DNA from 4 places in the Pseudomonas antarctica genome. Region 2 is predicted to be linked to each of the others. Evidence: predicted binding sites of a transcription regulator. Region 2 holds the regulator's gene; each other region holds the start of a gene.
The links. The regulator FliA, encoded in region 2, starts transcription of late flagellar genes. The targets are predictions, from matches to a motif close to CTAAAGTTTNNNNNNNNNNNGCCGNTAA.

Region 1: a site for FliA is predicted at 715-742, ahead of flgM (flagellar biosynthesis anti-sigma factor FlgM). Genes of this name have one in related genera too.
Region 3: a site for FliA is predicted at 1,254-1,281, ahead of A7J50_RS07350 (methyl-accepting chemotaxis protein). Genes of this name have one in related genera too.
Region 4: a site for FliA is predicted at 918-945, ahead of A7J50_RS32140 (methyl-accepting chemotaxis protein). Genes of this name have one in related genera too.

Annotation. Positions count from the first base shown of each region.
Region 1 covers NZ_CP015600.1:4,953,589-4,955,790, forward strand. Annotated here, with positions in the region: gene flgA (flagellar basal body P-ring formation chaperone FlgA) at 1-637, shown strand, start outside; gene flgM (flagellar biosynthesis anti-sigma factor FlgM) at 780-1,103, shown strand; gene A7J50_RS22460 (flagella synthesis protein FlgN) at 1,152-1,622, shown strand; gene A7J50_RS22465 (flagellar brake protein) at 1,719-2,202, shown strand, end outside.
Region 2 covers NZ_CP015600.1:4,525,604-4,527,805, reverse strand. Annotated here, with positions in the region: gene flhF (flagellar biosynthesis protein FlhF) at 1-119, shown strand, start outside; gene fleN (flagellar synthesis regulator FleN) at 227-1,060, shown strand; gene fliA (RNA polymerase sigma factor FliA) at 1,057-1,797, shown strand; gene A7J50_RS20460 (chemotaxis response regulator CheY) at 1,969-2,202, shown strand, end outside.
Region 3 covers NZ_CP015600.1:1,610,032-1,612,233, reverse strand. Annotated here, with positions in the region: gene nhaA (Na+/H+ antiporter NhaA) at 1-1,157, shown strand, start outside; gene A7J50_RS07350 (methyl-accepting chemotaxis protein) at 1,366-2,202, shown strand, end outside.
Region 4 covers NZ_CP015600.1:4,313,803-4,316,004, forward strand. Annotated here, with positions in the region: gene A7J50_RS19505 (DUF6124 family protein) at 1-10, shown strand, start outside; gene A7J50_RS19510 (hypothetical protein) at 88-387, opposite strand; gene A7J50_RS19515 (hypothetical protein) at 476-709, opposite strand; gene A7J50_RS32140 (methyl-accepting chemotaxis protein) at 996-2,202, shown strand, end outside.

The DNA.
Region 1 (2,202 bases), 430 kb from region 2:
TGATCTCCTTATCGGCGTCACTCAAGGCTTTCTTGAGTTCACTGTAGAAGATTATCTGACGACCACCCAGACACCTGGGCGTTATGAAATCCAGGTCAACCCGTTAGACCCGCGCCTGCGCATGCCAATGTGCGACAAGGAATTGACGGCCTCGCTGGAAAGCCCCGCCCAGCCCATCCGCCGCGTGACGGTAAAGGTGCGCTGCGAGGGCGCATCGCCCTGGACCGTGTTCGTGCCGGCGCAGGTCAAACTGTTTCGCGATGTAGTGGTGGTCACGCGCCCGCTCAAGCGCACGGGCATCATCGGTTTTGAAGACGTCGCCCTGCGCGAGCGGGATATTAGCCTGATCAATCAGGGCTACCTCACCTCGCTGGATCAGGCCGTCGGGCAGAAACTTACCCGACCAATGGTCACCGACCAGGTCATCACACTGGTTCATCTGGAACAGGCTGAAGTGATTCGCAAGGGCGATCAGGTGGTGATTTCTGCCAGCAGTGGCGGGCTGACCGTCAAAATGCCGGGCGAGGCGCTGTCCAACGGCGGCATGAGCGAACAGATTAGAGTCAAGAACCTCAACTCCAACCGGGTGATAAAGGCGCAAGTGACCGCGCCTGGCCAAGTTGAGGTCGCGTTATAGATCACTGGTGTCAAACGCCAGCTTTTCCTACACTGTGCGTTGGATGTCGGCCTGTACAGGTTTATTGTCAAACGAACCTAAAGTTTGTCCGGGTATGGCCGAAAACATGGCAAGCGTCCAAATACCCAGAGGTTTTTTTATCATGGTCATTGATTTCAGTCGTTTAAATAACACCCCGGCTTTGCCCGGCAATACGCGCACCAGCGGTGCCAAGGACAGCGTAGAAGCCAAAGCCCAGCCTGCGCCCGTCAAGGCAGAACAGGCCGGCGCCAGCCAGAGTGGGGAATCGGTACACCTGAGCAATGAGGCTCAACAGTTGCAGAAGGTCACTGACTCGCTGCGCGATCAACCCGTTGTCAATAAAGCCCGCGTGGCCGAATTGAAGCAGGCCGTCGCCGATGGCAGCTATAAAGTCGACAGCAACCGTGTAGCCAGCAAGCTGCTTAACTTCGAAGCCGAGCGCTAGGCAAAGGCCTGCGCAGGGCTTTTGGACGCTTAAAACCCAAGGCCAGCCATGCACCACGACGAACATTTGCTTCAACTGATCATTGATGATCTGGCGCCGACGCAACATTTGCTCGAGCTGCTCAAAGAAGAATCCCTGGCCCTGTATGGTCGGGATATGCGCTTGCTGGAAGAAATTCTGGCGCGCAAGCAGTCGCTGATTGTGCTGCTGGAGCAGCATGGCAAGAAGCGCAGCGAAATTCTGATCAGCCTCGGCCTGCCGGCTGATCACGACGGCCTCTCACAGCTCGCCAGCCATTCTTCGGTCGGCGATCAGTTGCTGGCGCAGAGCACCGCACTCAATCAATTACTCGCCCAGTGCCAGGAAGCCAACCTGCTCAATGGCCAGTCGATCCAGCTTCAGCAAGCTACGACCGCCAACCAGCTGCGTATACTTCACGGCGGAGAGCCTCCGGCGCTGTACAACGCCCAAGGTTCCACCTCGCGGCTGGTCAAGCCAAGCACCCGCAGCCAAGCCTGACGCCGGTTTACAGCGCGCCCTATCCAAGGCGCGCAACATACTGGCAAAATGCCGGTTCTTGCGTGTAGTCGTACTTTGTCTGGAGATGGAAGAACCGTGTTCAACGCCCTTAACGCGGAAGATGCTCCGCAGCCACCCAAGGTGCTCACCACGCCTCTGGAAATCGCCAGCACGTTGCGGATGCTGCAAGAAAGTCATGATCCGCTGATCATCACCTTCCACGAACGCAGCCAGCGCTTCCAAAGCTACCTGGTGGACGTTGACCGGGACAGCAAGACGCTGGCCCTGGACGAAATGATTCCCCGCGACGGTGAACGCTATCTCGAGAATGGTGAACCCTTTCGTATCGAAGGCTTCCATGACGGTGTGCGGGTCGCTTGGGAAAGCAACGGCACGCTGACCATCAGCGAAAAAGACGGTCATCGCATCTACACCGGCAGCATGCCTGCCGAGGTGGTCTACCATCAGCGCCGCAATGCCTTCCGCGCCGCGTTGAAGCTGGCGCAATTGGTCAGCATCGAGCTGGGCGGCGAAAAGCTCAAGGCCCCCATCAGCGGCAAGCTGCTGGATATATCCGCCA
Region 2 (2,202 bases):
GCCGTCATCAGTTAGTCAGCCGTGCTGTCAGCGTGCAAATGCAAGAAGAGCCTAGCGAGGAAGCGATGGCCGACATGTTCGCCGACCTTTACCACAACCCGGCAAAGCGGGTGGGTTGAAGGGCAGGATGAACACCGTGAAAAGTATCTACATCGATGGTCTGCAAGCGATTCACGCGGCCAAGCCATGTAGCCTGCGTCTAAGCAAGACAAGGTAAAGAAATAAAATGGGCAGCATGCATCCCGTACAGGTGATCGCGGTGACCGGCGGCAAAGGTGGCGTCGGAAAAACTAACGTGTCAGTGAATTTGTCCCTGGCCCTGGCAGAGCTTGGCCGTCGGGTCATGCTGCTGGATGCTGACCTGGGGCTGGCGAACGTCGACGTTCTGCTGGGGCTGACACCCAAACACACCCTTGCCGATGTGATCGAGGGCCGCTGCGAGCTGCGCGATGTGCTGCTGCAAGGTCCCGGTGGCATTCGTATCGTGCCGGCGGCCTCGGGTACCCAGAGCATGGTGCATCTGAGCCCGGCGCAGCACGCCGGCCTGATCCAGGCGTTCAGTGACATCGGCGACAACCTCGACGTGCTGGTGATCGACACCGCCGCCGGGATCGGCGAGTCCGTGGTCAGCTTCGTGCGCGCTGCCCAGGAAGTGCTGCTGGTGGTCTGCGATGAGCCCACCTCCATCACCGATGCCTACGCCCTGATCAAACTGCTTAACCGTGACTACGGCATGAATCGCTTCCGTGTGCTGGCCAACATGGCCCAAAGCCCGCAGGAAGGGCGAAACCTGTTCGCCAAGTTGACCAAGGTCACGGATCGCTTCCTCGATGTCGCCTTACAATACGTTGGCGCAGTTCCCTATGACGAGTGTGTGCGCAAGGCTGTGCAAAAGCAGCGTGCAGTCTATGAAGCGTTCCCTCGTTCGAAGTGCGCATTGGCGTTCAAGGCTATTGCCCAGAAGGTCGATACTTGGCCGTTGCCCGCCAACCCGCGCGGGCATCTGGAGTTTTTCGTCGAGCGATTGGTGCATCAGACGAGCGCAGGACCGGTGCTATGACAGCCAGCGGCTATAACCTTTACAAAAACTCGGCACGTGACAGCCAAGGCGAATTGATCGAGCGCTATGCGCCCCTGGTCAAGCGCATTGCCTACCACTTGCTGGCACGCCTGCCTGCCAGTGTACAGGTTGAAGACCTGATCCAGGCCGGCATGATCGGCCTGCTCGAAGTGTCGACCAAATACGACGCGAGCAAAGGCGCGAGTTTCGAGACGTATGCGGGTATCCGTATCCGTGGTGCGATGCTCGATGAAGTGCGTAAAGGGGACTGGGCGCCGCGTTCGGTACACCGCAACACGCGAATGGTCAGTGACGCAATTCGTGCAATTGAAGCAAAAACAGGTCGTGACGCTAAAGATCATGAAGTTGCGGCCGAACTCCAATTGAGTCTCGACGATTACTACGGGATTTTGAACGATACCTTGGGCAGCCGCCTGTTCAGTTTCGACGACCTGTTGCAGGACGGCGAACACGAAGGGCTGCACGAGGACGGCGCGAGTGCACATCTCGAACCGTCGCGCGACCTGGAAGATGAACGCTTCCAGGGGGCGTTGGCGGAAGCGATTGCCAATTTGCCTGAGCGTGAGCGACTGGTGTTGGCGCTGTACTACGACGAAGAGCTGAACCTCAAGGAAATCGGTGAGGTCCTGGGGGTCAGCGAATCGCGTGTCAGCCAGCTGCATAGCCAGTGCGCAGCCCGCTTGCGGGGGCGATTGGGAGAGTGGCGCGCGCGCTGACAGGCAGTGTGGGGATACTGCAGCGCAATTAGGCGAGAGGTGAAAAGCCTTTCGCGGGTTCGTTCCGTGGTACCCCTGGCAGTCCTTTTTGTGTAACGCCTGTTGATTGAAATGGCGCGTCCAGGTGCTGGGCGCGTTTAAGACTGCTTGGAGGTCGAATTGGACAAGAACATGAAAATCCTCATCGTTGATGACTTCTCAACGATGCGGCGGATCATAAAAAACCTGTTGCGTGACCTTGGGTTCACCAACACGGTCGAGGCGGATGACGGCCTGACGGCGATTCCTATCCTCAACAGCGGGAGCATCGACTTTCTGGTAACCGACTGGAACATGCCGGGCATGACCGGCATCGACTTGCTGCGTCACGTGCGCGCCGATGAAAAACTGCGCAGCCTGCCTGTG
Region 3 (2,202 bases), 2.9 Mb from region 2:
TCACCCGTTTCTTCCAGCTGGAAGCCGCCAGCGGTCTGTTGTTGATCGCCGCTGCCGCCTTGGCGCTGATCATTAATAACTCACCGTTGTCGCACCTCTACGGCGCCTTCCTCGACACCCCCGTAGTGGCTCAGATTGGCGCACTCAAAATCGCCAAGCCCGCCTTGCTATGGATCAACGATGGCCTGATGGCCCTGTTCTTCCTGTTGATCGGCCTGGAGGTGAAGCGCGAGCTGCTCGACGGCCACCTGTCCAAGCCCTCGCAAGTGGTCTTGCCCGGTGCGGCGGCCATTGGCGGCATGGTGGTGCCCGCGCTGATCTACTGGGCGATCAACAAGGATTACCCTGCCGCGCTCGCAGGCTGGGCGATCCCCATGGCCACCGACATCGCTTTTGCACTCGGCGTTCTGGCGCTGCTGGGCAAGCGCGTGCCGGTGTCGCTGAAACTGTTCCTGATGACGCTGGCCATCATCGACGATCTCGGTGCAATCATTGTCATCGCCGTGTTCTATTCAGCCGACCTGTCGGGCGCCGCCCTGGCAGGTGCGGGCGCCTGCTTGGTTGCCTTGATCGCGATGAACCGCCTGGGCGTGATCAAACTCGGGCCCTATATGATCATAGGGCTGATCCTGTGGGTCTGTGTGCTCAAGAGCGGCGTCCACGCCACCCTGGCCGGTGTGACCTTGGCGTTCTGCATTCCGCTGCGCACCAAAAACGCCGAACCTTCGCCATTGCTGACCCTGGAGCACGCGTTGCACCCGTGGGTGGCCTACGCCATCCTGCCGTTGTTCGCGTTCGCCAATGCGGGCGTATCCCTCACCGGCGTGAGCATGGAAAGCTTCACCCATCACGTGCCCCTGGGCATCGCCGCCGGCCTGTTGATCGGCAAGACCGTTGGTGTGTTCGGCCTCACCTGGCTGGCCATCAAGACCGGCCTTGCCGCCCTGCCCAGTGGCGCGAACTGGGGCCAGGTGTTCGGCGTGGCGATCCTGTGCGGTATCGGCTTTACCATGAGCCTGTTTGTCGGCTCCCTGGCCTTTGTGCCGGGCGCCAGCGAATTCGCCGGCGAGGATCGAATGGGGATTCTGACCGGGTCGATCCTGGCGGCGTGTATTGGCTATGCAGTGACGGCGATGGCGAGTCGCAAGAAAGCCTGACCCCAACCTGAAACACCCAAAAACCCCAGCCGGTCACCCGGTTGGGGTTTTTCTTTTTGCGCCGCCAACGTTTAGCCAGTAATCCGGCCGCCACGCCTAAAGACTTTCGGTTAGCCGCCGACTAGTGGGTATGGCGATCTCACCGTCCGCGCCTGGGACACCCGCCCGACACTGCCTCCAACGCGTTTCCAGCCCGAGCGACATTCCCATGTTCCTGAGAAATATAAGAATCGCTGCCAGAGCCTTCATCGGCTTCGCCGCTATTGCATCACTGAGTGTGTTTCTCGGCCTGTTTGCGCTCAAACAGATTGGTGAAGTTCAGTCACAGGCTGCCGACATTCAGAACAACTGGATGCAGCGTGTCAGGATCCTGGCCTTGGCCAATGCTTCGCTCGACCGTTATCGCCTGGGAGAGATGGCGCACATCCTGTCGTCCAGCGATGCCGACATGCAGACCTACGAGGACAAATCCGCCGGCCGCCTGAAAAGCGTCAAGGAGCAGCTTGCCCAATATGCAGCGCTGCTGCGCACCTCTGAGGAAAAATCACGCCTCGATGTGTTCAACCAAAGCCTCGATGCGTACGCGAAGAATCACGCCGAGATGCTCAAACGCTCGCGCTCGGGCGACAAGGCCGGCGCCCGCGACTTTCTCAACAGTATTCGAGAAAGTTATGAGCAGATGACCAAGAACTTCGACCAACTGATAGACCTGGCCAACAAAGGCGCAGAACAAGCTGGCCAGACCTCCGTAGCGGCCTACCAGCATGCCGTGAATGGCATCTCAATCGTGATTCTGCTGGTGAGTGGCGGCACCGTATTGGTGGCCTGGTTGCTGACCCGAAGCATTACCGGCCCCATCATTGAAGCGGTACACGTAGCCGAAACCATCGCCAGGGGCGATCTCACCCAGCCCATCAACCCTACGGGCAACGACGAAGCCACCCGCCTGCTCCGGGCACAAGAGACCATGCGCAACAACCTGGTGCAGACCCTGCGACAAATAACCGGCTCATCCAGCCAATTGGCCGCAGCGGCCGAAGAACTG
Region 4 (2,202 bases), 210 kb from region 2:
CCCTGGCTGATGGTTAGCCCTTCACCTCACCCGCCGAATTGGCGAGTGATGGCCGTGTGAGCGGCAGCGCCGCCGATGGCGCTGCCTTCAATTAGCGCCAGGGTAGTGATCTACGTACTGAATGGTGAAGTCGGGGTAGTGATCGACAATCTGGATCTTGTAGTCCGGGTAGTGATCGACGGTTTTCCATTTGCCGGCTGAGTCAGGGTAATGATCGACCTTCTGAACCTTGAGATCGGGGTAGTGATCGACAACCTGAACCTTGTAGTCAGGGTAGCTATCGACGAACTGGATATTGCCGTAAATCTTCGACACATCAACACTCGTACCCGCCGAAGCGCAGAAGGTACAGGTCAGCAACACTGACGCCAGAGCAACTTTAAACATGACAGCCTCATCCTGAGAAATCAAAGGCGCCATTCTAACGACCCTCGCGCAAAAAATCGCACAGAGAAACGCGCTGCCTGGCGAATGATCAGCCCTTCAACTCACCCGCCCGATTACTCGCCGCATCGTCATAAGCCACATACAGCGACTCGGCGATTTGGCTTTTGATGGCTTTGGCGGATTCCAGACCCAACACAAAACCTTCAGCCTTGCCGCCAGCGCGGTTGAGTTCTTCATAGGTGGAGGCACCGGTGATAGCGTCAAGCAGCTTGGCGGCGTGAGGGCCTACGCCTTTTGGAAGGGAGATTTGGTCGATGGACATTGCGATACCTTTAAGAAGAGTGGTCGGTAGCGCGTGGAATCACTGCCGGGGGTGGCATGGTAGACCGGTTGGCAAAGAAAGGGGGGCTTTCGGCCAAAAGCGGACACCAACAGCGTCTACGAAAGCCGGGGCGATTCACGCTCGGCTGAAAGCAGCCTGTCAATAAAGGGGAAACTCCCTAAAACCGCATCCATCCGTCACATCCCACCTCCAGCCCCCACCCTACCTGCCGATAACCCTACTAATCGCATGCCTATCCCTGCCCACCCTTGATCGAGTCCACCACATGAACCCACTTTCCCTTCTAAAAAAAGCCCGGGCCGATCGTCAAGGCACCGCCACGCTCACCAGTACTGCCAACGACCTGGACGCCGCACTCACCGCCTTACGCATCACCCCCACCCTGATCACCGGCTTTATCTCGCCGCATCTGGACATCGACGTAATCGCCGCCAAGCTCAAACGCCGCTTCCCCCAATCCACCATCAGCCTCTGCACCACCTCCGGCGAACTCTGCAATGCGCCCAATTCGTTGTATTGCGCCACCGGCGATCGCTGGGATCGGATCGTGTTGCAGTTGTTCGACGACAGTCTGATCGCCTCGGCCGAGGTGGTGATGGTGCCGTTGGAGTGTGAGGACATTCGCGGTGGCGGTAAGCGGTTGGGAATGCAGGAGCGAATTGCCAAGTTGGTGGCCAATATCAAGCGAGTGCAGGTACGCACATCGATTGATCATCGCGATACGTTGGCGTATGTGGTGTTCGACGGGTTGTCGGCGTCGGAGTCGTTTTTTATGGAGGCGCTGTATGAGTCGGGGCGGTTTCCGTGTTTGTTTGTAGGGGGATCGGCCGGGGGTAAGTCGGATTTCCAGAAGACGCTGATTCATGACGGTCAGCGCAGTTATCAGAACCATGCACAGATTGTGTTCCTGAAGACGGCGGCGCATGTGCGATTTGGGGTGTTCAAGAGCCAGAACTTTAAACCGGCGGATTTGACCTTCAGTGTGCTGACTGCGTCGGTTGAGGACCGCACGATTGACCAGGTGATCGACAGCAACGGCAATATCAAGAGCATGGTGCAAGCGCTGTGTGATGCTTTCAGTTGCGCGCCCCAGGCGCTGGAGTCGAAGCTGGCGGACTATTCGTTTGCGATTCGGGTGGGCAGTGAGTTGTTTGTACGATCCATCGCCCGTATCGATTATGAGCAGCAGATCGTGCAGTTGTTTTGCGACGTGGCGCCGGGCGAGGAATTGGTGATGGTGCGGCGTACGCCGTTGCGTGAGGCGACGCGCCTGGACTATGAGCAGTTCCTGCGCGGCAAGGGTGGCCAGCCGGTGGCGGGGATTTTGAATGACTGCATTTTGCGCCGGCTGAACAACGGCGCCGAGCTGGGCAGCATGGCCGGCATTTTTGGTGATGTACCGTTGGCGGGTTTTTCGACCTTTGGGGAGATTTTGGGCTTGAACCTGAATCAGACGTTGACGGCGATTTTCT